2 linked regions of the Saccharothrix violaceirubra genome follow. The protein of the gene in region 1 binds, or shares a complex with, the protein of each later gene. Links are inferred from orthologs where the notes say so. Each region holds a gene or a part of one and is shown on either strand. Other genes may lie near its edges.

Region 1 (13,466 bases):
AAGCTGATCCAGCCGATCGCCATGGACGAGGGCCTGCGGTTCGCCATCCGCGAGGGTGGCCGCACCGTCGGCGCCGGCTCGGTCACCAAGATCATCAAGTGACCCGGCGCTAGAACTCCACCCCCGATTTGGCCCCGCGCACGTCGTGTGCGACCATTGACGGGTTGCTCGTCGGGGCGGCCGGATTCATCGAATACGGCCGCCCCGTCACGAGCGGGGTTATCAGTACGACAATCCCACAGGTTTCATCAGTGGGACCGGTCTGAGCAGAGGGCGCGACACGCCCGACCGCGTGGACCGGGCACCGTGACACCGCGCAGGTGTCAGTCCTGAATAGGGGGCGGAGCGCGCCGGAGGTCCCGTGACCTCGTGAAAGGTGCCCGCGCCGCAGCGGTACTAGAAGCAGAGGAACGGCAAGCCATCATGGCGGGACAGAAGATCCGCATCCGGCTCAAGGCCTACGACCACGAGGCGATCGACGCGTCCGCGCGCAAGATCGTCGAGACCGTGACGCGCACCGGCGCTCGGGTCGTCGGGCCTGTGCCGCTGCCCACTGAGAAGAACGTGTACTGCGTCATCCGCTCGCCGCACAAGTACAAGGACTCGCGCGAGCACTTCGAGATGCGCACGCACAAGCGCCTGATCGACATCCTCGACCCGACGCCGAAGACGGTGGACGCGCTCATGCGCATCGACCTGCCGGCGAGCGTCGACGTCAACATCCAGTAAGCGTGGACGCGGCAGTGTTGATCCCATTTGGGGCGGAGAGTAACGAGAACCATGTCTGACAGGCAGGTCAAGGGCCTCCTGGGCACCAAGCTCGGCATGACGCAGGTCTTCGACGAGAACAACCGGATCGTCCCGGTGACCGTCGTCAAGGCCGAGCCGAACGTGGTCACCCAGATTCGGACCCAGGAGAACGACGGCTACTCGGCAGTCCAGTTGGCCTTCGGCGCGATCGACCCGCGCAAGGTCAACAAGCCCGTCGCGGGCCACTTCGCCAAGGCGGGCGTCACGCCCCGTCGACACCTGGCGGAGCTGCGCACCACGGACGCCTCCGAGTACCAGGTCGGCCAGGAGATCACCGCAGAGGTGTTCGAGGCCGGCGCGGTTGTCGACATCGTCGGCACCTCCAAGGGCAAGGGCACCGCGGGTGTCATGAAGCGCCACGGCTTCGCCGGTCTCGGCTCGAGCCACGGCACCCAGCGCAAGCACCGCTCGCCGGGTTCCATCGGCGGCTGCGCCACGCCCGGCCGCGTGTTCAAGGGTCTGCGCATGGCGGGCCGCATGGGCCACGCGCGCGTGACCACCCAGAACCTCAAGGTGCACAAGGTCGACGTCGAGTCCGGCCTGCTGCTCATCAAGGGCGCGGTGCCCGGTCCCAAGGGCGGCACCGTGTTCATCAAGACCGCTGCGAAGGGTGGTGCCTGATCATGACGTCGGTCGAGATCCGCACCCCGGACGGCAAGAGCGACGGTTCCGTCGAGCTGCCCTCCGCCATCTTCGACGCCAAGGCGAACATCGCGCTGCTGCACCAGGTCGTCGTGGCCCAGCAGGCCGCCGCGCGCCAGGGCACGCACAAGGTGAAGACCCGCGGCGAGGTGTCCGGTGGCGGTAAGAAGCCGTACCGCCAGAAGGGCACCGGCCGCGCCCGCCAGGGCTCGACCCGTGCGCCGCAGTTCGCCGGCGGTGGCGTCGTGCACGGCCCCGTGCCGCGCGACTACAGCCAGCGCACCCCCAAGAAGATGAAGGCCGCCGCCCTGCGTGGCGCCCTCTCCGACCGGGCGCGTGCCGGCCAGGTCCACGTCGTGAGCGAGTTTCTCGCGGGTGACGCCACCCCGTCGACGAAGACCGCCCGCAAGATCCTGGACTCGGTCACCGAGGCTCGCCGGGTGCTGGTCGTGCTGCTGGAGAGCGAAGAGGCGTCGTGGGTCAGCCTGCGCAACCTCCCGCACGTGCACCTGATCACGCCGGGTCAGCTGAACACCTACGACGTGCTCGTCAACGACGACGTGGTGTTCACGAAGGACGCTCTGGACGTGTTCCTCGCGAGCAAGGCCCAGCAGGGCAAGGGCTCGGCCGAGGCGGTCGCCGGTTCGTCCGAAGTGGAGGACGACAAGTGATCCCCGACCACCGGGACATCCTGCTCGCGCCGGTCATCTCCGAGAAGTCCTACGGGCTGCTCGAGGAGAACAAGTACACCTTCGTGGTGGCTCCCGGCTCGAACAAGACCCAGATCAAGATTGCCGTGGAGAAGGTCTTCGGCGTCAAGGTCGTCAGCGTCAACACGATCAACCGTCAGGGCAAGCGCAAGCGGACCAAGACGGGCTACGGCAAGCGCAAGGACACCAAGCGCGCCATCGTGACGCTGTCCGCCGAGAGCAAGCCGATCGAGATCTTCGGCGGCCCGGCCGCCTGATGACGACGAGGACTGCGTAGAGATGGGCATTCGCAAGTACAAGCCGACGACCCCGGGTCGTCGCGGTGCGAGCGTCTCCGACTTCGCCGAGATCACTCGGTCGACGCCGGAGAAGTCGCTGATCCGTCCGCTGCACGGCCGCGGTGGCCGCAACGCGTCGGGCAAGATCACGACGCGGCACAAGGGCGGCGGCCACAAGCGGGCCTACCGTCTGATCGACTTCCGCCGCACCGACAAGGACGGCATCCCGGCCAAGGTCGCGCACATCGAGTACGACCCCAACCGGACCGCGCGCATCGCGCTGCTGCACTACGTCGACGGCGAGAAGCGCTACATCATCGCCCCGGCGAAGCTCCAGCAGGGCGACGTCGTGGAGAACGGCCCCAAGGCCGACATCAAGCCGGGCAACAACCTGCCGCTGCGCAACATCCCGGTCGGCACGGTCGTGCACGCGATCGAGCTGCGCCCCGGTGGCGGCGCCAAGATCGCCCGGTCGGCCGGTGCGAGCGTCCAGCTCGTCGCCAAGGACGGCCCGTACGCCCAGCTGCGGATGCCTTCGGGCGAGGTCCGCAACGTGGACGTGCGCTGCCGCGCCACGGTCGGCGAGGTCGGCAACGCGGAGCACCAGAACATCAACTGGGGCAAGGCCGGCCGCATGCGCTGGAAGGGCAAGAAGCCCACGGTGCGTGGTGTCGCCATGAACCCGGTCGACCACCCGCACGGTGGTGGTGAGGGCAAGACCTCCGGTGGTCGCCACCCGGTGAACCCGGCCGGTAAGCCCGAAGGCCGTACCCGCCGCCGCAAGGCAAGCGACAGGCTCATCGTCCGGCGTCGTCGCACCGGCAAGAAGCGCTGAGCAGGGAGGGAGTGAAGGATGCCACGCAGCCTTAAGAAGGGCCCCTTCGTGGACGACCACCTGCTCAAGAAGGTGGACGTCCTCAACGAGTCGGGCAAGAAGACCGTCATCAAGACCTGGTCCCGCCGGTCGACGATCATCCCCGACATGTTGGGCCACACGATCGCGGTGCACGACGGCCGCAAGCACGTGCCGGTGTTCGTGACGGAGTCGATGGTCGGGCACAAGCTCGGCGAGTTCGCGCCGACGCGCACCTTCAAGGGCCACATCAAGGACGACCGGAAGTCGCGCCGCCGCTAGGCGACGAACTAGAGGAAGAGCAAGGGGAAGCAGCGATGAACGCCCGTAACGACGCCACCGCGCAGGAGTTCCCGCGCGCCGTGGCTCGGGCTCGCTACGTCCGCGACACGCCGATGAAGGTGCGCCGCGTCGTCGAGCTCATCAGGGGTCGTAGCGCCAGCGAGGCCCTGGCCGTGCTCCAGTTCGCTCCGCAGGCGGCAAGCGAGCCGGTCCGCAAGGTGCTCGCGAGCGCCGTGGCCAACGCCGAGAACAACCTGTCCCTGGACCCCGACACCCTGTGGGTGTCGAAGGTCTACGTGGACGAGGGTCCGACCCTCAAGCGGTTCCGCCCGCGCGCCCAGGGCCGCGCCTACCGGATCCGCAAGCGGACGAGCCACATCACCGTCGAGGTGGAGAGCCGTCCCAAGAAGACCAGCGCGAAGGGGAGTGCTCGGTAGTGGGTCAGAAGATCAACCCGCACGGCTTCCGGCTGGGGATCACCACCGACTGGAAGTCCCGCTGGTACGCCGACAAGCAGTACGCCGAGTACGTGGCCGAGGACGTCAAGATCCGCAAGCTGCTCTCGCGCGGCATGGAGCGTGCCGGCATCTCCAAGGTGGAGATCGAGCGCACCCGTGACCGGGTCCGCGTCGACATCCACACCGCCCGGCCGGGCATCGTCATCGGTCGCCGCGGCGCCGAGGCGGACCGCATCCGCGGCGAGCTGGAGAAGCTCACCAAGAAGCAGGTCCAGCTCAACATCCTCGAGGTGAAGAGCCCGGAGTCGGACGCGCAGCTCGTGGCGCAGGGCGTCGCCGAGCAGCTGTCCAACCGCGTGGCGTTCCGCCGCGCGATGCGCAAGGCGATCCAGTCGGCCATGCGCTCGCCGCAGGTCAAGGGCATCCGCGTGCAGTGCGGCGGCCGTCTCGGCGGCGCCGAGATGTCCCGCTCCGAGCACTACCGCGACGGTCGGGTCCCGCTGCACACGCTGCGCGCGGACATCGACTACGGCTTCTTCGAGGCCCGCACCACCTTCGGCCGCATCGGCGTGAAGGTGTGGATCTACAAGGGCGACATCGTCGGTGGCCTCAGCGCCAAGCGCGAGCGTGACGCGGCCCCGGCCGCCGACCGCGCGCCGCGTCGTGACCGCGGCGACCGCCCGAACCGGGCGCGTCGTTCGGGCGCCAGCGGCACCACCGCCACCAGCACCGAGGCCGGCCGCGCCGCCGCCGACGCGCAGGCGGACGCTCCGGCAGCAGAGAAGACGGAGGGCTGAGTCTTGCTGATCCCGCGCAGGCTCAAGCACCGCAAGCAGCACCACCCCGGTCGGTCCGGTGCTGCCAAGGGCGGTACGCGTGTCACGTTCGGCGAGTTCGGCATCCAGGCGCTGGAGCCGGCCTACGTGACCAACCGGCAGATCGAGTCCGCCCGTATCGCCATCACGCGGCACATCCGCCGTGGTGGCAAGGTCTGGATCAACATCTTCCCGGACCGCCCGCTCACCAAGAAGCCCGCCGAGACCCGCATGGGTTCCGGTAAGGGTTCGCCGGAGTGGTGGGTGGCCAACGTCAAGCCGGGTCGGGTGCTCTTCGAGATGAGCTTCCCGAACGAGGCTGTGGCCCGCGAGGCGCTTCGTCGCGCGATCCACAAGCTCCCGATGAAGTGCCGCATCGTTACGCGTGAGGGTGGTGATTTCTGATGGCAGCGGGTACCGCCGCTTCCGAGCTGCGCGAGCTGACCGAAGAGGAGCTGGTGCTGCGTCTGCGGGAAGCGAAGGAGGAGCTCTTCAACCTCCGCTTCCAGATGGCCACCGGTCAGCTCGACAACAACCGTCGCCTGCGCACGGTCCGGCACGAGATCGCCCGGATCTACACCGTGATGCGGGAACGGGAGCTGGGTCTCTCCGCTTCCCCGGACGGTTCCACTGGTGAGGGTGCGGCATGAGCGAGAACAACGAAGTGACGACGACCGAGGTCCGCGGCGAGCGCAAGGTCCGCGAGGGCCTCGTCGTGTCCGACAAGATGGACAAGACGATCGTGGTCGCGGTCGAGGACCGCAAGAAGCACCGCCGGTACTCCAAGGTCATGCGCTCCACCACCAAGGTGAAGGCGCACGACGAGCAGAACGCCGCCGGCATCGGCGACCGCGTGCTGCTGATGGAGACCCGGCCGCTGTCCGCCACCAAGCGCTGGCGGCTCGTCGAGATCCTCGAGAAGGCCAAGTAAGTCCCTCCGGGGATTCGGGCACAGTAGACAGACCGAGCCCGTCGGGTCGGAAATCCGGCGGGCCAGGAATGGTCAGGAGTAGGTAAGTGATCCAGCAGGAGTCGCGGCTCCGCGTCGCCGACAACACCGGTGCGAAGGAAATCCTTTGCATCCGTGTTCTCGGCGGCTCCGGCCGCCGCTACGCGGGCATCGGGGACATCATCGTCGCCACGGTGAAGCAGGCCATCCCCGGCGCCGGTGTGAAGAAGGGTGACGTCGTCAAGGCGGTCGTCGTCCGCACCGTCAAGGAGAAGCGCCGTCCCGACGGCTCTTACATCCGGTTCGACGAGAACGCCGCCGTGCTCATCAAGAACGACAACGAGCCGCGTGGCACCCGCATCTTCGGCCCGGTCGGCCGCGAGCTGCGCGACAAGAAGTTCATGAAGATCATCTCGTTGGCGCCGGAGGTGCTCTGACCATGAAGGTGAAGAAGGGCGACACGGTCGTCGTCATCGCCGGCAAGGACAAGGGCGCCCGGGGCAAGGTCATCCAGGCCTACCCGACGCAGAACCGGGTCCTGGTCGAGGGCGTCAACCGGATCAAGAAGCACACCCGGATCACGCAGACCCAGCGCGGCGCACAGTCGGGCGGCATCGTGACCCAGGAAGCGCCCATCCACGTGTCGAACGTGATGGTGGTCGACTCCGACGGCAAGCCGTCCCGCGTGGGCTACCGGACGAACGACGAGGGCAAGCGGGTCCGCATTTCCCGTCGTAACGGGAAGGACATCTGATGACCACCGCAGAGAAGACCACCCCGCGGCTCAAGACCCGCTACCGCGAGGAGATCGTGGCCGAGCTGCGCAAGCAGTTCGAGTACGCGAACGTGATGCAGATCCCCGGCGTCGTGAAGGTCGTCGTCAACATGGGCGTCGGCGACGCCGCCCGTGACGGCAAGCTGATCGAAGGCGCCGTCCGGGACCTCTCGATCATCACCGGCCAGCGTCCCGAGGTCCGCAAGGCCCGCAAGTCCATCGCGCAGTTCAAGCTCCGCGAGGGCATGCCGATCGGTGCGCGCGTGACGCTGCGCGGCGACCGCATGTGGGAGTTCCTGGACCGGCTGCTGAACATCGCACTGCCCCGTATCCGCGACTTCCGCGGCCTGTCGGGCAAGCAGTTCGACGGCAACGGCAACTACACGTTCGGTCTGAACGAGCAGTCGATGTTCCACGAGATCGACCCGGACGCCATCGACCGCCCGCGCGGCATGGACATCACGGTCGTCACCACCGCCACCAACGACGAGGAGGGCCGGGCGCTGCTCAAGCACCTGGGCTTCCCCTTCCGGGAGAACTGAGATGGCCAAGAAGGCTCTGATCAACAAGGCCGCGGCCAAGCCGAAGTTCAAGGTGCGGGGCTACACCCGGTGCCAGCGCTGCGGCCGACCGCACTCGGTGTTCCGCAAGTTCGGCCTGTGCCGGATCTGCCTCCGCGAGATGGCCCACCGGGGCGAGCTGCCCGGCGTGAGCAAGTCCAGCTGGTAAGTCCGGCTCGGCGGCAGGTTTTTTCGAAATCCACTTCGCTGTAGGCCCCGCCACGACCAGTCCGCTCCGGACTCGGACCCTGGCCGGCGAACCGCAGCGAGAAAGGTTGACCAGGTCACCATGACGATGACCGACCCGATCGCAGACATGCTCACCCGTCTGCGCAACGCGAATTCGGCGTACCACGACAAGGTCGTGATGCCGCACTCGAAGCTGAAGGCGAACATCGCCGAGATCCTCAAGCGCGAGGGCTACATCGCGAGCTACCGCGACGAGGACGGCGACGTCGCCAAGCAGCTCGTGATCGAGCTGAAGTACGGCCCGAACCGTGAGCGCAGCATCGCGGGTCTGCGCCGGGTGTCCAAGCCCGGTCTGCGCGTTTACGCGAAGTCGACCAACCTGCCGAAGGTTCTCGGCGGTCTTGGCGTCGCGATCATCTCGACCTCCGGCGGTCTGCTGACCGACCGTCAGGCGAACAAGCAGGGCGTGGGCGGCGAAGTCCTCGCCTACGTCTGGTAACGGAAGGGGGACAACAGCATGTCGCGCATCGGAAAGCTGCCGATCACCGTCCCCTCCGGGGTCGACGTCAAGATCGAGGGCCAGGAGGTGAGCATCAAGGGTCCGAAGGGCACCTTGGAGCTGACCATCGCCGAGCCGATCTTCCTGGAGCGGGCCGAGGACGGCACGCTCGAGGTCAAGCGCCCGAACGACGAGCGTCGCAGCCGCTCGCTGCACGGCCTGTCGCGCACCCTGGTGCAGAACATGGTCGTCGGCGTGACCCAGGGCTACGAGAAGAAGATGGAAATCCACGGCGTCGGCTACCGCGTCGCGCTGAAGGGTTCCGACCTGGAATTCGCGCTGGGTTACAGCCACCCGGTGAAGGTCGAGGCCCCGGAGGGCATCACCTTCGCGGTGGAGACCCCGACCCGGTTCTCGGTCTCCGGCATCGACAAGCAGCTCGTCGGCGAGATCGCCGCGAACATCCGCAAGCTGCGCAAGCCCGACCCGTACAAGGGCAAGGGCGTGCGTTACGCGGGCGAGAAGATCCGCCGCAAGGTCGGAAAGACGGGTAAGTGACATGAGCGAGACCGCAACGAAGCGCAAGCCGGTGGGCACGGACATCTCGACCACCCGACGCATCGCCAAGACCCGCCGTCACTTCCGGCTCCGCAAGAAGGTCAGCGGTACGCCGGCACGCCCGCGTCTGGTCGTGCACCGGTCGTCGAAGCACATCACCGTGCAGATCATCGACGACCTGGCGGGCCACACCCTGGCCGCCGCCTCCTCGGTCGAGGCGGACGTCCGTGCGGTGGACGGCGACAAGAAGGCGAAGGCCGCCAAGGTCGGTCAGCTCGCCGCCGCCCGTGCCAAGGACGCCGGGATCAGCAAGGTCGTGTTCGACCGCGGCGGCAACGCCTACCACGGTCGGATCGCGGCTCTGGCGGACGCGGCCCGCGAGGCCGGGCTGGAGTTCTGACAAATGATCATCACTGGAATTGAGAGGGACGCCTGATGCCAGGACGCACGCGTCGCGAAGGCGGCGGGGGCGAGCGCGGAGAGCGTCGCGACCGTCGTGACGGCGGCCGCGGCGGCGCGGCCCAGGAGAAGACCCCGCACCTGGAGCGCGTGGTTGCGATCAACCGCGTCTCCAAGGTCGTCAAGGGTGGTCGTCGCTTCAGCTTCACCGCGCTGGTCGTCGTCGGCGACGGCGACGGCATGGTCGGTGTCGGCTACGGCAAGGCCAAGGAAGTGCCGGCGGCGATCGCCAAGGGTGTGGAGGAGGCGAAGAAGAACTTCTTCCGCGTCCCCCGCATCGCGGGCACGATCCCTCACCCGGTCCAGGGCGAGAAGGCGGCCGGTGTCGTGCTGCTGCGTCCGGCTTCGGCCGGTACCGGTGTCATCGCCGGTGGCGCGGTCCGCGCGGTGCTGGAGTGCGCCGGTGTCCACGACGTGCTGTCCAAGTCGCTCGGCTCGGACAACGCGATCAACATCGTGCACGCCACCGTGGAGGCCCTGAAGGGTCTCCAGCGTCCCGAGGAGGTGGCGGCCCGTCGCGGTCTGCCGCTGGAGGACGTCGCCCCGGCCGGCATGCTGCGCGCCCGCGCAGGGGCGGTGTGACCATGGCCCAGCTCAAGGTGACCCAGGTCCGCAGCAGCATCGGTACCAAGCACAACCACCGTGAGTCCCTCCGGACCCTCGGGTTGCGCAAGATCCGCCAGTCGGTGGTCCGCGAGGACTCGCCGCAGGTGCGCGGTTTGATCCACACCGTGCGTCACCTGGTGGTCGTCGAGGAGGTCCAGTCGTGACCATCAAGATCCACGACCTTCGTCCGGCTCCGGGCGCCAAGCGGGCCAAGATCCGCGTCGGCCGCGGTGAGGGCTCGAAGGGCAAGACCGCCGGTCGCGGTACGAAGGGCACCGGGGCGCGCAAGAACGTCTCGCCGCGCTTCGAGGGTGGCCAGATGCCGCTGCACATGCGGCTGCCGAAGCTCAAGGGCTTCCGCAACCCGTTCCGCACCGAGTACCAGGTCGTCAACGTCTCCGACATCGCCCGGGTGTTCCCGGAGGGTGGCCGGGTCGACGTGGACGCGCTGGTGGACGCCGGCCTCGTGCGCAAGAACGAGCTGGTGAAGGTGCTGGGCGACGGCGACCTCGACGGCGTCAAGCTCGACGTCGTGGCGCACAAGTTCTCGCGCTCCGCGGTCGAGAAGATCACGGCGGCGAGCGGCACCACCACGGTGCTCTGAACGCCGCATGAACCGTGAACGGCCCCCGGGACTCCCGGGGGCCGTTCGCATTACCGACCCCGGTCTCGTTCGCTCACGGCGCAAATACGTCGGTCACCCGTACCGGCGTCACCCGCGGGTGTTCTCGGGGTCGCTATGGCGTCGGTGGATCAGGGTGTCGGGCGAGCACCGGAAATGCTCGTCACCGCCTTTCCGGCGGTATTGACGAGCCCCTCCGGCAGGGGTCGGCGCGGGCTCGGGCGTACCGGCCCGGTACGCCCGCGACCTGCCCGGGTACGGTCGAACTTGATCCATTCGGAGGCTTGCGGGCCGAAGGTTCCGATCAAGTGCGAAGTGTGAACGCCGACTGGCTACGGCGATCGGCCCGGTGGCTGTTAAAGTCGCGGGCTGAACCCGGATGTCGTCCGGGTCGGTCGCGGCTATCGCCACGTCCGCCGCTCGTCGGCGACAGCCCGACGGCAACCAGCAGGACTGTGCCGGCAACACGGTCGGTACCGCAGGAGATGCCGACCCCGATGGGCGGCAACGCTGATGGAGGTTCGCGTGCTCGGCGCATTCCGCTCGGCTCTCGCGACGCCGGACCTACGAAAGAAGATCCTCTTCACGTTGGGGATCGTCGTCGTGTACCGGTTGGGCGCGACCCTGCCCGCGCCGGGTGTCTCCTTCAAGAACGTGAAACAGTGCGTCGAGCAGGTGGACCAGCAGGGGATCTACTCCCTGATCAACCTGTTCAGCGGCGGCGCGCTGCTCAACTTGTCGATCTTCGCGCTGGGCATCATGCCCTACATCACCGCCAGCATCATCATCCAGCTGCTCACCGTCGTCATCCCGCGGTTCGAGCAGTTGAAGAAGGAAGGCCAGGCGGGCCAGGGCAAGCTCACGCAGTACACCCGGTACCTGACGATCGCGCTGGCCGTGCTCCAGTCCACGGGCATCATCGCCCTGGCCGTGCGCGACCAGCTGTTCCAGGACTGCCAGGTGCCGGTCATCCCGGACGAGAGCATCTTCTCGCTGTGCGTGCTGGTCGTGACGATGACCGCGGGCACCAGCGTGATCATGTGGCTCGGTGAGATCATCACCGAGAAGGGCATCGGCAACGGCATGTCGTTGCTGATCTTCACCGGCATCGCCGCCCGCATCCCGGCCGAGGGCCAGATCATCCTCAGCCGCGGCGGTCTCACCTTCTTCCTGGTCCTCGTGGCGGCGCTGCTGATCATTGCCAGCGTCATCTACGTCGAGCAGGCCCAGCGCCGGATCCCGGTGCAGTACGCGAAGCGCATGATCGGCCGCCGGATGTACGGCGGCACGTCGACCTACCTGCCGCTGAAGGTGAACCAGGCCGGTGTCATCCCGGTCATCTTCGCCTCGTCGCTGCTGTACCTGCCGGACCTGATCTCCCGGTTGACCGCCTCGAACGACGGGTCGGCGCCGGGCTGGTGGCAGACGTTCGTGCAGACGTACCTGGTCAGCCAGTCCAACCCCGTGCACATGGGGCTGTACTTCCTGCTGATCGTCTTCTTCACCTACTTCTACGTGGGCATCACGTTCAACCCGGACGAGCGTGCCGACGAGATGAAGAAGTTCGGTGGGTTCATCCCGGGTATCCGCCCCGGCCGGCCCACCGCCGAATACCTCCGCTTCGTCCTGGGGCGGATCACGCTGCCTGGCTCGCTCTACCTGGGCATCGTCGCCATCCTGCCGAACCTGTTCCTCGACCTGACCGGTCAGGGCCAGAACCAGAACTTCCCGTTCGGCGGTACCGCGGTGCTGATCATGGTCGGTGTCGGACTCGACACCGTGAAGCAGATCGAAAGCCAGCTCATGCAGCGCAATTACGAAGGGTTCCTCCGCTAGTGCGACTCGTTCTCGTCGGCCCGCCCGGAGCGGGCAAGGGCACCCAGGCCGGACTGCTCAAGAGCAAGCTCGGCGTGCCGCACATCTCCACCGGGGACCTCTTCCGCGCGCACATCGGCGAGCAGACGGACCTCGGCCGGGAGGTGCAGCAGTACCTCGACTCCGGTCGTCTCGTCCCCGACGAGGTGACCAACGAGATGGTGCGCGCCCGGCTCGCCGAGCCCGACGCCGCCGCCGGCTTCCTGCTCGACGGCTTCCCGCGCAACGTGGCCCAGGCGGGTGTCCTCGACGAGATCCTGGCCTCCGGCGGCCACAAGCTCGACGCCGTCGTGGAGTTCCGCATCGACGAGGAACTCGTCGTCGAGCGGCTGCTCGCCCGCGGGCGCACCGACGACAAGGAGGACGTGATCCGGCACCGGCAGGAGGTCTACCGCACGGAGACCGCGCCGCTGCTGGACCACTACTCCGGCATCCTGGTCACCGTCGACGCGGTGGGTGGGATCGACGAGATCAGCGAACGCGCGCTGGCCGCGCTTCGCGGCCCGAAGTGACCGGTGGACTCTTCGATGTCCTGCGCCGCGCGTTGCCGGGCGGTCGCGACCGCATGATCGAGATCAAGAGCCGCGGCCAGCTCGAGGCGATGCGCGCCTCGGGACTGGTCGTGGCGCGTACGTTGGCGGCCCTCGTCGGGCACGCCAAGGTCGGGGTCAGCACGGCCGAACTGGACGAGCTGGCCGAGACCACCATCCGCGAGGCGGGCGCCATCCCGTCGTTCAAGGGCTACCACGGGTTCCCGGCGAGCATCTGCGCCAGCGTGAACGAACAGGTGGTCCACGGCATCCCCAGTCGTACCCAGGTCCTCGCCGAGGGCGACCTGATCTCGATCGACTGCGGTGCCATCCTCGACGGCTGGCACGGCGACTCGGCCGTGACGGTCGAGATCGGCCAGGTCACCGAGGCCGAGCGCAGACTGTCCGAGGCCACCAGGCTGTCGATGCTCGCGGGCATCGCCGCGGCCGTGCCCGGCGGGCGCCTGAGCGACATCTCCTTCGCCATCGGCAACGAGACCGTGCGCGTCGGCCGTGAGCACGGCGTCACCTACGGCATCGTCGACGGCTACGGCGGCCACGGCATCGGTTCGAAGATGCACATGGACCCGTTCCTGCCCAACCGGGGCAAGCCCGGCAAGGGGCCCCGGCTCAAGGTCGGCATGGCCATCGCCATCGAGCCGATGCTGACCCTGGGCACCGAGCGCACCGTCGAACTCGACGACGGCTGGACCGTGATCACCGAGGACGGGTCGCGCGCGGCGCACTGGGAGCACAGCGTCGCCATCACCGACGACGGTCCGTGGGTGCTCACCGCGCCCGAGGAGTAGGGGCGACCCTGATGTCGTCACCCGGGGATTTGCGGGGGTTGGCCCCATGGTCGACGACGTCCGGCGACGGGACGATGAGCGCGTGAGCCAGCCTGTGCGCCCCGAGGACATCAGGGTTTCAGACGCCGAGCGCGAGGTGGTCGTGCGCCGCCTGCACACCGCGCACACCGACGGCAGCCTCGACCTG
Region 2 (14,671 bases), 330 kb from region 1 along the record:
GGACCGACACCACGATCTCCGGCGCGGGCGCGTTCGAACCCGTGCTCTACGACCCGGTCGGGCGCGGCTCGGACGGCCAGCCGATCGCGGTCGGCGCGTGGCGCGACGTGCCCGACGGGCTCGTGCGCATGCTGGAGGCGGGCGGCGCCGGCTACCAGATCACCACGGTCGAGCACGACGGCGTGCCCACGACGCTGCTGGTCGTCGGCAAGCCGGTGAACAGCTCGGCCCGCCCCATGCACCTGTACCTGCTCTTCCCGCTCGCGGGCGAGCGGGCGACCGCCGAGGTCGTGCAGTCCACGCTGGTCGTGGGCGGACTCGTGCTGCTCGGACTGCTGGCCGTGATCGCCAACCTGGTCACGCGGCAGGTCGTGCGCCCGGTCCGGCAGGCCGCCGAGATCGCCGAGCGGTTCGCCGACGGCAGCCTGGACGAGCGCATGCCCGTGATCGGCGAGGACGACGTGGCACGGTTGGCCGAGTCGTACAACGAGATGGCCGCGAGCATCCAACGCCAGTTCCACCAGCTCGAGGAGTTCGGCCAGCTCCAGCGCCGGTTCACCTCGGACGTGTCGCACGAGCTGCGCACGCCGTTGACCACCGTGCGGATGGCCGCGGACGTGCTGCACGCCTCGCGCGAGCAGTTCCCGGCGGGCCTGGCCCGCTCGACCGAGCTGCTCGTGGACGAGCTGGACCGGTTCGAGTCGCTGCTCGGCGACCTGCTGGAGATCAGCCGGCTGGACGCGGGCGTCGAGGAGCTGGCGGCCGAACTGGTCGACGTCCGCGTGCTCGCCCGGCGCGCGCACGACGCCGTGCGGGCCATCGCCGACAGCAGCGGGACCAAGCTCGTCCTGGACATGCCCGACCACGAGGTCACCGCCGAGGTCGACGCCCGGCGGGTCGAGCGCATCCTGCGCAACCTGCTGGCCAACGCCATCGACCACGGCGAGGGGCTGCCGGTCGGGCTGACCCTGCGCGCCGACGGCGACGCGCTGGCGGTCGCCGTCCGCGACCACGGCGTCGGCCTGCGCCCCGGCGAGGCCGAGCTGGTGTTCAACCGGTTCTGGCGGGCCGACCCGTCCCGCAACCGGCGCACCGGCGGCACGGGCCTGGGCCTGTCGATCAGCCTGGAGGACGCGCGGCTGCACGGCGGCTGGCTGGAGGCGTGGGGCGAACGCGGGCACGGTGCCGTCTTCCGGCTGACCCTGCCCGTGCGGCGAGGGCACGAGATCGTCGAGAGCCCGTTGCCGCTGGAACCCCCGGACCTGCCGCCGCCCGTCGCCGTGCCGGAACCGGAACCCGTCGAAGAGGTCGAGCTGACCGAGGAGGAGATCACGTGGCAGCCCGCGCAACCCGTGACCGCCGATCCGGAGGGGTGATCGCGCTCCTGCTCGCGCTCCTGTCCGCGAGCGGCTGCGCCGCGATCCCGACCAGCACCTCGCCGATCCCGGTGAACCCGTCGGCGGGCCCGGCCACGGCCGCGGCCGTGCCGGAGCCGTCCGCCGAACTGGATCCGTTGAGCCTGGTCCGCGGGTTTGTGAACGCCTCCGCGAGCCCCGAGGGCGACTACGCCGCGGCCAAGGCGTACCTGACCCCGGACGCGGCGAAGACGTGGGACACCAAGAGCCCGCCGACGATCGTCGAGTCCACGTTCAACACCGTGCCCGGCCAGTCCGAGGATCAGCCCGCCGACGGCAAGCGGCGCGAAGTGCTGTTGCAGGGCAAGAACTTCGGGCGGCTGGAGGCCGACAACTCGTTCGCCCAGCAGATCGGCGATTTCGACATCCCGGTCGAGGTGCAGCAGGACGACAAGGGGCAGTGGCGGATCTCGAAGCCGCCGTCCGGCGTATACATGCCGTTGAGCGGCTTCAACCAGAACTACCGGCGCGTGACGCTGTTCTTCTACACGCCCGACTTCGGCGTGCTCGTGCCCGATCCGCGGTACGTGGTCGTGCCCCCGTCCACGTCGATCCCGTTGCGCGTGGTGGAACTGCTGCTCAAGGGGCCGGCGTCGGCGATGCGCGGCGCGTTGGCGACGGCCGTGCCCAACGGTGCCGTGCAGCGCAAGGACGCGCAGGAAGCCGACGACGGCGCGTTGGAAGTCGACCTGACCCGCGTCGGCGACCTGACCGCGCAGGTGCGCAAGCAGATCGTGGCGCAGGTGGTGAAATCGCTGGCCGGCGTGACGTCGAGCCGGGTCCGGGTGCTGGTCGAGGGCGCGCAGATCTCGCCGGAGCAGAACGAGTGGCGGCCCGCGGACATCCAGAGCGGCGACGCCCTGATCACGCCCGACGCCGGGCAGAGCGGACTGCTCGTCGGCGGCGGGCAGGTCCGCCAGCTGGGCAACGGCGCCCAGGTCAAGGGACCGGCCGGCGCCGGGGACTACCGGGCGGTCAGCGCGGCACAGTCGTTGGACGGCACGGAGTTGGCCGTGGTCGGCCGGCTCGACGACGGCTCGGTGCGCCTGCGCGTGGGGCTGACCGAGGGCGACCTGGCCGCGGTCGACCTGCCCGCGAACACCATGACGCGGCCGACGTGGCTCTACAGCGGACGGGTCGGCGAGCCGGCCACCGAGGTGTGGACCGTGGTGAACGGGGCCAACGTCGTCCGCGTGAACAAGGGCGACGGCGGGTGGAAGGCGAACGCCGTGAACGCCTCCGACGTGGCGTTCCTCGGCGACATCACCGAGTTGCGGCTGTCCCGGGACGGGACGCGGGTCGTGGCCGTGGTGGGCGGGAAGCTCGTGCTGGCGGCCGTGGTCCGGGGGCAGGACTCGTCGGTGGCGTTGCGCGCCCCCCGGTTGTTGCAGGTGGGCGTGCTGGGGGCGGCCGTACAGTCGGCGGACTGGCTGGCGCAGGACGTCGTCGTGGCCGGCACGTCGATCAACGCCTACCCGATCGCCAAGGTGAACATCGACGGGTTGCGGATCGAGCGCTTCAACACGTCGAACCTGACCGCGCCGGTCACCTCGGTGGCCGCCGCGCCGGGGCGCAACGTGGTGGCCGTGGACCAGAGCGGGATCTGGAGCGCGGGCGACATCGGCGACGTGTGGCGCGCGGGCACGATCACCACCGCGCTTCCCTCGTCCGTCTTCTACCCCGGCTGACGCGCGAGTCGTGCGTCCGGACACCGCGAGTCGTGCGTTCGGGCACCGCGAAATGTGCATTCCGGTACTTCACCCGATCGTGAATCTTCACCCGCCCCGCCGAAGCCCCCGAATTGTCGGACCCCCTGAGCACAGTGGGGTCCATGGTCCTGACATTGCTGTTCCCGATCCGCTGCGCGGGGTGCGGAGCCGAGGGTGTGCGTTCCTGTGCGCGTTGTCTGGGTGCTTTCGGGCCGCCGCGTCGGGTGCCTTTCCCGGGGTCGCCGGTATTCACGCTCGCCGACTACGCCGGCGCCGCGCGTGAACTCGTCCTCGCCTTGAAGGAACGGGGTCGGCGTGATCTCGCGGCGGTGTTCGGCGCGTTGATCGCCGCCGCGCTGCCGGTACTTCCCGGCATGTTCCCGGACGAGTCCGGGAACCGGTGGCTGGTGCCCGCGCCATCACGCCGTGCCGCGATCCGACGCCGGGGCGGTTCCCACTTGGTGGGAGTGGCGAGGGCTTCCGGCGCGCGGGTCGCGCCCGCGCTGGCGTACGCACGCGGCGTGCGGGATTCGGTCGGCCTCGACGCGTCCGCGCGCCGGGCCAACCTGGGTGGTCGGGTGCGGCTCGTGCCGGCCGGTCTGCCGCCGCCCGGCACGTCCGTGGTGTTGCTGGACGACGTGGTCACGACGGGTGCGACGGCCGCCGCGTGCACTTCGATGTTGCTATCGGCGGGGTTGCGGGTATCCGCCGTCATGACGTTGACCGCCGTGCGCCGCGGCGACACGCCCGGGTGACCGGATGCGGGAACCACGAGCAGTGCTCGACCGTTGGCCTGACATGACGCCCATGCCAAGGCCGTTCGGTCTCGCGGGTGCCGCGCCACAGGGGCGAGCGCCGGTGCGTCGAACGGGTGAGCGCGCGGTCGCGGGCCGATCGTGGCCGTCCGCGTGGCGTCGGCGTGGAACCCGTTGCTTCGTCGCTCTCAGTCATCGCCGGAAAAACTTGGACTTCCCCCGCGTCGGGGGCTGTCGCGGCGGCGAATACCGGGCTAACGTGCACCGCTATCAGCGTTCCCGGCACGCGGGGAGGAGGCGAACAGCCCATGACCCTGGCTCCGGTTGAGTGCTGAGGGGAGACTCTCGGCGACGCTGACGCGAAAGACGATCGCGAAACCGGTGCCGCAGCCATCCCAAGCCACAGCTCGCCGCAACGCGAGGGAGGTCGTGTATGGACATCGTCGTAAAGGGCCGTAACGTCGAGGTGCCCGATCACTACCGGGTGCACGTCGCCGAGAAACTGGCCAGGCTCGAACGTTACGACCGCAAGGTCATCCGCTTCGACGTGGAACTCTTCCACGAACCGAACCGCCGCCAGGCGAAGAACTGCCAGCGCGTCGAGATCACCGGCAAGGGCCGGGGTCCGGTGATCCGGGCGGAGGCGTGCGCGGGCGACTTCTACGCGGCGCTCGACGCCGCGGTCGCGAAGATCGAGAACCGCCTCCGCCGCGCCCACGACCGTCGTCGTGTGCACCACAGCCGGCGCGGTCTGACGTCGGTCGCCGAGGCGACCAGCGGACTCGGCGGGATGCCGTCCTCCCCGGCCGACCGCGACGGCGAAGTACAGCGCGCCTGGCAGGGCCACACCGCCGTGCTCGAAGCCGCCGAGCCGGAGGCCGCCTACGGCAGCTTGGCCGAGGTGCCCGCGCAGCAGCGCTGGGAGGACGTCGAGGACAACCTGCCCGGCCAGGTCGTGCGCGAGAAGGAGCACACGGCCAAGCCGATGACCGTCGACCAGGCCCTCTACGAGATGGAACTGGTCGGCCACGACTTCTACCTGTTCGCGGACGCCGACTGCGGACGCCCGAGCGTCGTCTACCGCCGAAAGGGCTTCGACTACGGCGTGATCAGGCTCGCCTGACCACCGGCCCGCCGCCGCAGCCGGCGGGCACCCAAAGCAAACGGGACCATCCGACCAACCCGACCGACGACCCCCGGCGCCCCACGCCGGGGGTCGCTCCCATGCCACCAGCCCGCCTGAGCCTCGCCGCACCCGCACCTCCCGGCTCCCGATGCCGCCGCGCCCGTGTCCTCGCCGCCACCGGATGCCACCGGTCCGCCGCTGCCTCCGGTCCACCCGATGTCCCCGGTCGGAAGCTCCGGCGCACCGGTGCTTTCCGGCTCCCGAGGTCGTCGGTCTACCGTGCCGTTCCGCTGCCAGGGCCGCTGCCTCCGGTCAACGCGTTCCCATCACCGCCGGGCTCATGATGTCGCCGGTCTGTCCGTGAGCCGGGTTGCCCGCGCCGCCGCCGGTCCGCCTGATGTCTCCTTCCGCACGGCTCCCGGCGGACTCTTGCCAAGGTGGGGTGATCCGGCACGACTCCGATCGCTCGCGCGCCAAGGTGGGACGCCCGGACGGGCGTCAGCGAATCCCCGACTCGGTCATCCGTCAAACGTTCGCAGCCTCGCGCCGCCTCGGTCCGCGCTGCCCTGACCCGCGCTGCCAACGCGCACCGGTGCCGAACCCGGGTGCCGAAAGCCGCGGCACCCTCTGCCCAGTGCGGTGTTCCGCTCGCCGGACCACCCCCGAGGCACTCACCCATCCCGGCGTTCTTGCCCCTGGCCGGACGCCTCGCACCCGCACCCGAGTTCGCGTCCCGCCCGACCCGCACTCCTGGCCGGCCACCTTCGGCTTCGGTGGTTCACGGCCGTTCGATCGCCATGGTCGTCGAACCATCCCGTCGGCATCGCCCACCCATGTGAGGCCCGCGCCCGTCGATGCCGGGGCGGTCGAGCACTGCGGAAACACGGCCGGCGGTACCCGTCGTCCGACCGCGCAATTCAGGGTGTCCGAGTGGAGGACTCGCGTGTCGACCTGGGCCGCGACCACCCGAACAAGGTGCCCGAGTGCATATTTCGCGGTGTCCGAACGCATAACTCGCGGGTGTCGAAGGACAAACCCTCCTGGGTGGCCGGCCCGGCGGCGGGTGACCGCTGGAAAGGGCGATTCGGGCGACGGCCCCCTTGAACAGGCGGCGGCCGACCGCTGCGGGGACCCGTCCGAACAGCGAAGAGTCGATCAAGGAAGTCGACCGTTACGGGACGTCCCGCACCCCTTCCTACCTGTGTCTGTGCACACACCTTCGCGTCTTGCCTACGATGGCAGATGGACAAGGCTTGTCACACGTGTGACCAGCCGTTGGAAGGCGCCCTCACAGGCGCGTGGCGATCAGGTGATGAGGTCGACCCAAGATGGTGCTGTCCCGACTGCTCCGCGCCGGCGAGGGCAAGATGCTCAAGCGCCTGCGCAACATCGCAGCGCACATCAACCACCTCGAAGACGAGGTCGTCGACCTCTCCGACACGGAGCTGCGGGCCAAAACCGAGGAGTTCAAGAAGCGCTACGCCGAGGGCGAGTCGCTGGACGAACTCCTCCCCGAGGCGTTCGCCGTCGTCCGTGAAGGCGCCAAGCGCACCCTCGGCCAGCGGCCGTTCGACGTCCAGCTCATGGGCGGCGCGGCACTGCACCTCGGCCAGATCGCCGAGATGCGCACCGGTGAGGGCAAGACGCTGACGTCGGTCCTCCCGACCTACCTCAACGCGATCGCCGGCCAGGGCGTCCACGTCATCACGACCAACGACTACCTCGCCAAGCGCGACGCCGAGTGGATGGGCCGCATCCACCGCTTCCTGGGCCTGACCGTGGGCGCGATCCTCTCCGAGATGACGCCGGAGCAGCGCCGGGTCGCCTACCAGGCCGACATCACCTACGGCACGAACAACGAGTTCGGCTTCGACTACCTGCGCGACAACATGGCGTGGAGCCTCGACGAGTGCGTCCAGCGCGGCCACTTCTTCGGCCTGGTCGACGAGGTCGACTCCATCCTGATCGACGAGGCCCGGACGCCGCTGATCATCTCCGGCCCGGCCGACCAGTCCAGCCGCTGGTACCTCGAGTTCGCCCGGATGGCGCCGCGCCTGAAGAAGGACACCCACTACGAGGTCGACGAGCGCAAGCGCACCGTCGGCGTGACGGAGGCGGGCGTCGCCTACATCGAGGACCAGCTCGGCATCGACAACCTGTACGAGGCGGCCAACACCCCGCTCGTCGGCTACCTGAACAACGCCCTCAAGGCCAAGGAGCTGTTCACCCGCGACAAGGACTACATCGTCCGCAACGGCGAGGTGATGATCGTCGACGAGTTCACCGGCCGCGTGCTCGCCGGCCGGCGCTACAACGAGGGCATGCACCAGGCCATCGAGGCCAAGGAGGGGGTGGAGATCAAGGCCGAGAACCAGACGCTCGCCACGATCACCCTCCAGAACTACTTCCGCCTCTACAAGAAGCTCGGCGGCATGACCGGTACCGCCGAGACCGAGGCCGCGGAGTTCCACCAGACCTACAAGCTCGGCGTGGTCCCCATCCCGACCAACCGGCCGATGCAGCGCAAGGACGAGTCCGACCTGGTCTACAAGACCGAGGAGGCGAAGTTCGACGCCGTCGCCGAGGACATCGCCGAACGCCACGAGAAGGGCCAGCCGGTCCTGATCGGCACGACCAGCGTCGAGCGCTCCGAGTACCTGTCGAAACTGCTGGTCCGCAAGGGCATCCCGCACGAGGTCCTCAACGCCAAGCACCACGACCGCGAGGCGTTGATCATCGCGAAGGCGGGCCGCAAGGGCGCCGTCACGGTCGCCACGAACATGGCCGGCCGCGGTACCGACATCGTGCTGGGCGGCAACCCGGACATCATCGCCGACCACGAACTGCGCGAGCGCGGCCTCGACCCGGTGGAGTCGCCGGAGGAGTACGAGCAGGCGTGGTCGAAGGTCATCGAGGACATCACCGCCGAGGTCAAGGCCGAGGCGGAAGAGGTCCGCGAGGCCGGCGGCCTGTACGTGCTGGGCACCGAACGCCACGAGTCGCGCCGGATCGACAACCAGCTCCGCGGTCGTTCCGGCCGTCAGGGCGACCCGGGCGAGTCGCGGTTCTACCTGTCGCTCAAGGACGAGCTGATGCGCCGCTTCAACGCGGCCATGGTCGAGACCGTGATGACGCGGCTCAAGGTGCCGGACGAGGTGCCGATCGAGCACAAGATGGTCACCCGGGCCATCCGCAGCGCGCAGACCCAGGTCGAGCAGCAGAACTTCGAGATCCGCAAGAACGTCCTCAAGTACGACGAGGTCATGAACGAGCAGCGCAAGGTGATCTACGCCGAGCGCCACCGCGTGCTCGACGGCGAGGACCTGCGCGAGCAGGTCGAGCACATGATCACCAGCGTGGTCTCCGACTACGTCGACGGCGCGACCGCCGACGGCTACGCCGAGGACTGGGACTTCGACAAGCTGTGGACGGCGCTCAAGACGCTGTACCCGGTGTCGTTGGACTACGAGGCGCTGCTGGAGTCGGACGACGACGTCACCAAGGAGTTCCTGAAGGAGAAGCTCCAGGAAGATGCGATGAACGCGTACGCGGCGCGGGAGGCCGACATCGACGGCCGTGTCGGGCCCGGTGCGATCCGCGAGCTGGAGCGGCGGGTGCTGCTGTCCGTGCTGGACCGCAAGTGGCGCGAGCACCTCTACGAGATGGACTACCTCAAGGAGGGCATCGGCCTGCGGGCGATGGCCCAGCGCGACCCGTTGATCGAGTACCAGCGCGAGGGCTTCGAGATGTTCAACGCGATGCTGGACGCGTTGCGCGAGGAGACCGTCGGGTTCCTGTTCAACCTCCAGGTCGAGGCCGCCGAGCCGGAGCCGGCTCCCGAGCCGCCGGTCCAGGTGTCGATCGCGAACGGCGCGGGGCCGTTGACCGGCAGCCGGGCGCGGGCTCGGGCGGCTGCGGCCGCCCAGCAGGAGGAACGTGGTCGTGATCAGGCTCCGGCCGGGCCTGCCATGGCCCAGTTGGAGGGCAACGCCATTCCGCCGGCTCTGCGCGGGAAGGGGTTGGGGAACCAGGGCGGGCAGCAGCGGCTGAGCTACTCCGGGCCTTCGGAGAGCGGGGACGCGGAGACGTCGTCGGACAAGCCTGCCGGTGGGCAGGGTGGCCAGGGCGGTACGCGGAAGGAGCGGCGGGCGCAGGCTCGTGCGCAGGCCAAGGGGAATCGCAAGCCTCGCGGGTGATCTTCTCGATCTTCCGGGGCGGGTCCGGTGTGGACCCGCCCCGTTGTGTCGGTGCACTCGCCAACGCGCGAGTTATACGTTCAGACACCGCGAGTTGTGCGTTCAGGCACCGTGAAATGTGCACCCAGGCACCCTGCGGTGTGTGTTCCGGCATCGCTGTCGGGCCGCGCCCGTCTCCGCTGGGAGACGGGCGCGGGGGTCTGGTGTTGCGGCGGTCGTGGGGTGGGCGATTTTGTCCTTCTTGTCTGGTCAGGGGAGTAGGCGGAAGCGGGTGCAGATCCAGCCTGTCGGGGTCAGTTCCGCGCGTAGGAGCATGGCGCGTAGGCGGCCGTTGTCGACGACTGTGCCGGTTGCCTCGCAGATCGTGGGTGACACGGGGCGCAGGTGTACGCGCGTCGCGCGGATCGGGCCGGTGTCGAGGTTTTCCCGGATGGTGTCCCGCGCGGTGCGGGTGGTGTGGTCCGCCAGCCGGGTCAGGGGGCGGTGGCCGGAGAGGACTTCGACCATGATCTTCACCAGGGCCTGTGCGCCCGCGACGTGATCGTGGTCCGGTGTGGTCCACGTGTCGGGCAGTGGGCGGATTCGCGGTGGCATGCTGAACCGAGGGCGGTGGGCGGCCGGTGCGGACGAAGATCACCCGATGGAGGAACGGTGCGTGGACTGGTACTGGACTTCGGCGGGGTGCTCACCGACCACGGTGACGATGTCGACGTGGCCGAGCCGCCCCTGTTGACCGCGTCACGTGTCGCGCACAAGCACGGCATCCGCACGGCGATCCTGTCGAACGCCGACGGGTTGTGGGCTCCGCCTGCCAGTTGGCACGACGTGTTCGACACGGTCGTCACCTCGGGCGAGGTCGGTATCGCCAAGCCCGATCGGCGCATCTACTCGTTGGTCGCCGGGCGGTTGGGGCTCGAACTGGGCGAGTGCGTGTTCGTCGACGACGTCCCGATGAACGTGTGGGCCGCCGTCGACGCGGGCATGGTCGGTGTCCACCACCGGCGGGTGCGTGACACGCTCGCCGAGCTGGAAGTGCTGCTCGACCTGGAGTTCTAGCCCTTCCGCCGGACCACCTCGAAGCAGAGCACGGCTGCCGCGCTCGCCACGTTCAGCGACTCCACGCCGGCCGCCATCGGGATCGACAGCCACCCGGTCACGTGGGCGCGTACCTCGTCGGAGATGCCGGACGTCTCGCCGCCGAGCACGTAAGCGGCCCGTTCGGGCAGGTCGGCGGTGTGCACGGTGTCCGACGAGCGGGCGTCCAACGCGAACAGGGGGTACCCGGCGGCACGCAGTTCCGCCGCCGCCTCGCCCGCCGTGGCGCACCGGATCACGGGCGCGCGGAACGCCACCCCGGCCGACGCCTTCACCACGAGCGGGTCCAGCGACGCCACGCCACGCCTGGGCACGACGATCCCGTCGAAGCCGGCGGCGGTGGCCGTGCGCAGGATCATGCCCACGTTCGCGGGCGTCGTGATGCCGTCGAGCAGCAGCACGCCGCGTGGCCGGTCGCGCAGTGCGTGTGCCAGCGGGCGCATGCGGGGCGCGATCACGTCGGCGAGCACGCCCTGGTCCTGCTTGCCGTTGCCGGCGAGGACCTTCACGCGCTGCGCGGTCGCCCGCACCACGGGCACGCCCCGGCGGGCCGCCGCGTCCAGGATCTCCCGGGCCGCCTGACCCCGGGCGACGTCGGCGAGCATCACCTTGTCGACCTCCAGCGCGGGGTCGTCGAGGGCTTCCAGCACGGGCTTGCGGCCGTACACGGTGACGAAGCGGTCCTTCGGGGAGACGTCCACGCGCAGATGTTCCCACCCCCGAAATCGGCGGAATCGCACCCGTTCGGGTCTTGTGCCCAGCGTCATATGCATGATGATCGTCACATGACCTTGCGCGACGTGGCGCAGCCGATCGCCCGCGGCCGGGAGTCGGACGTGTTCCTGCGTCCCGACGGGCTCCTGGTCAAGCGTGCCCGCACGGGCCGTGACCTGGTGCCCGAGGCCGAGCTGATGCGGCACCTGCACGCGCACGGCATCCCGGTGCCCCGCGTGCACGACGCCTCCGAGCGCGACCTGGTCATGGAGTACGTCCCCGGCCCGCGCATGTCGCAGGAGGTCGACGCCCGGCCGTGGCGTGCCGCCGCCCTCGGTCGGCAGCTCGCGGACCTGCACCGACGCCTCGACACCGCGCCCGTGCCGGACTTCCTGCCCGGCTCCGGCGCCCTGCTGCACCTGGACCTGCACCCCGGCAACGTGGTGCTCGGGCCGGACGGTCCCGTCGTGGTCGACTGGGCCAGCGCGGCACGCGGCGACCGGATGGTCGACGTGGCGCTGAGCTGGCTGGCGATCGCGGTGACGGAGCTGCGCGCGTTCAAGCGGGTCGTGCGCGGACGGCTCGTCCAGGCGTTCCTGGCCGGTGTCGACGACACGGTCCGGCACGCGATGCCCGAGGCCGCCGAGATCCGGCTGTCCCGGTACCGGCGCGACGCCGCGGAGGTGGCGGCCGTGAACAGGCTGGTGGCCGGCTGCGCGGGCTAGCCTGGTGGCCATGCCCGACCGCCTGTCCGCGTTGGACGCCTCGTTCCTGTACCTGGAGGATTCCACGACGCCGATGCACGTCGGCGGGGTCGCGGTGTTCCGCCGGCCGCGTTCGGGCTTCGACTACGACCGGCTCGTCCACCTGATCGAACGCCGCCTGTCGTTCGTGCCCCGCTACCGGCGCAAGGTCGTGCACGTGCCGGGTCGGTTGGCCCGGCCGGTGTGGGTGGACGACCAGGACTTCGACGTGACCTACCACGTACGGCGGTCCGCGTTGCCCAAGCCGGGCACCGACCGGCAGTTGCACGACCTGGTCGCGCGGCTGATGTCCCGCCCGCTCGACCACGCCCGCCCGCTGTGGGAGGTCTACCTGGTCGAGGGCCTGGCCCGGAACCGGACGGCCGTGATCACCAAGACCCACCAGGCGATGGTCGACGGTCTCGCCGCGCCCGAGATCGGGCAGGTGATGCTGGACGTGTCGCCCACGCCGCGCGAACCGGCCGAGTCGCTGTGGATGCCCGAGCCCGCGCCCAGTCCCGCGCAGCTCGTCGTCGACGCGCTGGCCGAGGTCGTGCAGCGGCCCGGCGAACTCGTGGAGAACGTGCGGTCGGCGACGCTGGACACGGTCGCGACCGTGCGGAAGGTCGGCAACGCCGTGGGCGGGCTCGCCTCGGCCGTGTGGTCGGCGGCCACGCCCGCGCCGGGCAGCCCGCTCAACGTGCGCATCTCGCCGCAGCGCCGGTTCGCCGTGGCGCGCACGCGCCTGGACGACTTCCGCGCGATCCGGGGCGCGCACGGCGGCAGCGTGAACGACGGCGTGCTCGCCGTGCTGTCAGGTGCCCTGCGCGACTGGCTGCTGTCACGCGGCGAGGTCGTCGGGTCGCGCACCACGATCCGGGCCATGGCGCCGATGTCGGTGCGCGGCGACGAGGTGGCGGCGTACCTGGTGGACCTGCCCGTCGGCGAGCCCAACCCGGTCGTGCGGCTGCACCACGTGAGCCACGCGATGCGCGCGCACCGGGAGTCCGGGCAGTCGGTGGCCGCGCAGACCCTGGTGCGGTTCTCCGGGTTCGCGCCGCCGACGTTGCACGCGTTGGGCGCGCGTGCCGCGAGTTCGTTCTCCAAGCGCCTGTTCAACGTCGTGGTGACGAACGTCCCGGGGCCGCAGGTGCCGCTGTACGCGGCGGGGGCGAGAATGATCGAGATGTTCCCGGTGGTGCCGTTGGCGAAGAACCAGGCGCTGTCGATCGGGGTCACGTCCTACGACGGCGACGTGTACTTCGGGCTGAACGCGGACCGGGACGCCATGCCGGACGTCGACGTCCTGGCCGCCATGGTCGAGGAGTCGGTGGAGGAACTGATGGGAACGGTGTCGTCATGAGGGTCTACCTCCCCGCGACCGTCGCGCTGCTGCGCGACCTGGTCGACCGGAACGAGTTCGCCCCCGTGGGCGGAACGGGATTCGCCCTCACGCCCGCGTTGCGCGAGTCGTACGCGACCGGCGACACGGAGGAGCTGGAGTACTCGGCGATGCTGGACGCGGCGCGTGCCTCGTTGCGGCTGATCGCGGCCGAGGACAAGCCGTTCTACCGGCGGGTGGTGGTGTCGGTGGACGTGGACGCGACCGTGCGCCCGGACCTGGACTTCTCCGTGGTGAAGGTGTCCGGTCCCGTGCCGCTGTCGTCGATCGCGGCCGTGCACGTGGACACGGGCGAGGCCGAGGACGCCGTGCGCGAGGCCGCCGAGGTGATCGACGCGGCCGACCTGGGCGACCCCGACGCCGAGTTCGTGCTGGGCACGGCCGAGGACCACGAGCTGGCGTGGTACGTCCCCCAGGAGATCCCGTTCCTCCTGGAACTCATGTAACCCGCGCGAGTCCTCCACTCGGACACCCTGAACTGCGCACTCGGACACCCTGAAACACGCACTCGGGCAGGTCACATGCCCGGTGCGGGCTGCCACAGCTCGATGCGGTTGCCCTCCGGGTCCACGCACCAGCCGAAGCGGCCGAACTCGGAGTCCTCCGTCTGCGGCAACACCTCCACGCCCTGGGCGCGCAGTTGTTCCAGCAGGGTGGCCAGGTCGTCCACGCGCAGGTTCAGCATCGTGCGCTGGCCGGGCTCGCCGAAGTACTCGGTGTCGTGCGCGAACAACGCCAACGTCGTCGTCTCGGTCTCCGCCCAGTGGAACGTCACGGCACCGTGCGTGCTCATCGGCACGCCCAACCGGTCGCGGTACCAGACCGCCAGCCGTGAAGGGTCGCGTGCGCGCAGGAACACCCCGCCGATGCCGGTCACTCTCGCCACGGCTGCGCACGCTACCGCCGACCCGCGTGCCGAACGGAACGCGAACCGCCGCGACGCACCCGTTCGGACGCAGGGACTACTCGTACTCTTCGAGCTTGCCTCGCGACTCCAGCAACCGGCGCAACGAGGACAACCGCCCGGCTGACGCCTCGCCCGACTCCACCAACGAGTCGAGCGTGCAGTCGGGGTCCTCGGGCACGCCCAGGTGACCGCAGCCCGACGGGCACTCCTCGGCCATCGCCTTCATGTCCGGGAACGCGGCCACGATGTCGTCCGGCGTGATGTGCGCCAGCCCGAACGACCGGATGCCCGGCGTGTCCACGGCCCACCCGCCTTCGGGCAGCGCCAACGCGACGGCCTGGGTCGACGTGTGCCGCCCCTTGCCCACGCCCGACACCACGCCGACCGCCCGGTTGGCGTCCGGCACCAGCCGGTTCACCAGGGTCGACTTGCCGACGCCCGAGTGCCCGATCAACGCCGACACCCGGTTGGCGAGGCGTTCGCGCAACGGCGCCGGGTCGACGTCCGACCGCGTCACGACCACCGGCAGGTCCAGTTCGGCGTACGCGGCGACGAGCGGCTCGGCCGGCGCCAGGTCCGATTTCGTCAAGCACAGCAACGGTTCCAGCC

The links.
Region 2: the proteins of secY (region 1) and secA are in contact, whole or in part, in a crystal structure (PDB 3DIN), measured with the Thermotoga maritima proteins. The link is inferred for Saccharothrix violaceirubra from one-to-one orthologs. Residues at the interface, in WP_004081795.1 of Thermotoga maritima: Glu108, Gly109, Glu110, Glu111, Ala236, Glu237, Arg238, Arg239, Ile240, Thr241, Ile242, Gln243, Tyr244, Ala245, Arg246, Arg247, Val248, Thr249, Gly250, Arg251, Arg252, Val253, Tyr254, Gly256, Ala257, Ser258, Thr259, Tyr260, Leu261, Pro262; in WP_004082002.1 of Thermotoga maritima: Glu261, Ala262, Arg263, Lys300, Ala301, Arg302, Thr303, Ile304, Ile305, Leu323, Tyr324, Asp325, Pro326, Val329, Ser330, Tyr333, Ile336, Lys340, Phe345, Val349, Glu363, Phe364, Tyr374, Ser375, Gly376, Gly377, Glu393, Ile395, Thr482, Ser483.

The regions. Positions count from the first base shown.
Region 1 is NZ_JACHJS010000001.1:229,523-242,988, forward strand. Bases 9,840-12,745 are described here. They hold secY (preprotein translocase subunit SecY), read left to right. Parts: upstream 9,840-10,590; coding sequence 10,591-11,901; downstream 11,902-12,745. Other genes in these bases: rplO (50S ribosomal protein L15), read left to right, coding at 9,840-10,047; F4559_RS01325 (adenylate kinase), read left to right, coding at 11,901-12,452; map (type I methionyl aminopeptidase), read left to right, coding at 12,506-12,745. In the rest of the region: tuf (elongation factor Tu), read left to right, coding at 1-102; rpsJ (30S ribosomal protein S10), read left to right, coding at 424-729; rplC (50S ribosomal protein L3), read left to right, coding at 781-1,431; rplD (50S ribosomal protein L4), read left to right, coding at 1,434-2,123; rplW (50S ribosomal protein L23), read left to right, coding at 2,120-2,419; rplB (50S ribosomal protein L2), read left to right, coding at 2,442-3,275; rpsS (30S ribosomal protein S19), read left to right, coding at 3,294-3,575; rplV (50S ribosomal protein L22), read left to right, coding at 3,611-4,012; rpsC (30S ribosomal protein S3), read left to right, coding at 4,012-4,830; rplP (50S ribosomal protein L16), read left to right, coding at 4,834-5,253; rpmC (50S ribosomal protein L29), read left to right, coding at 5,253-5,498; rpsQ (30S ribosomal protein S17), read left to right, coding at 5,495-5,779; rplN (50S ribosomal protein L14), read left to right, coding at 5,866-6,234; rplX (50S ribosomal protein L24), read left to right, coding at 6,237-6,551; rplE (50S ribosomal protein L5), read left to right, coding at 6,551-7,114; F4559_RS01285 (type Z 30S ribosomal protein S14), read left to right, coding at 7,116-7,301; and 8 more genes. UniProt on the Escherichia coli protein: The central subunit of the protein translocation channel SecYEG. Consists of two halves formed by TMs 1-5 and 6-10.
Region 2 is NZ_JACHJS010000001.1:560,537-575,207, forward strand. Bases 6,013-9,401 are described here. They hold secA (preprotein translocase subunit SecA), read left to right. Parts: upstream 6,013-6,333; coding sequence 6,334-9,201; downstream 9,202-9,401. Also shown: MtrAB system histidine kinase MtrB, read left to right, coding at 1-1,376; F4559_RS02775 (LpqB family beta-propeller domain-containing protein), read left to right, coding at 1,334-3,103; F4559_RS02780 (ComF family protein), read left to right, coding at 3,247-3,879; hpf (ribosome hibernation-promoting factor, HPF/YfiA family), read left to right, coding at 4,313-5,002; F4559_RS02795 (Rv3235 family protein), read right to left, coding at 9,451-9,795; F4559_RS02800 (HAD-IA family hydrolase), read left to right, coding at 9,853-10,257; F4559_RS02805 (TrmH family RNA methyltransferase), read right to left, coding at 10,254-10,997; F4559_RS02810 (phosphotransferase), read left to right, coding at 11,082-11,735; F4559_RS02815 (WS/DGAT/MGAT family O-acyltransferase), read left to right, coding at 11,746-13,116; F4559_RS02820 (DUF6912 family protein), read left to right, coding at 13,113-13,601; F4559_RS02825 (VOC family protein), read right to left, coding at 13,673-14,041; rsgA (ribosome small subunit-dependent GTPase A), read right to left, coding at 14,118-14,671. UniProt on the Escherichia coli protein: Required for protein export, interacts with the SecYEG preprotein conducting channel.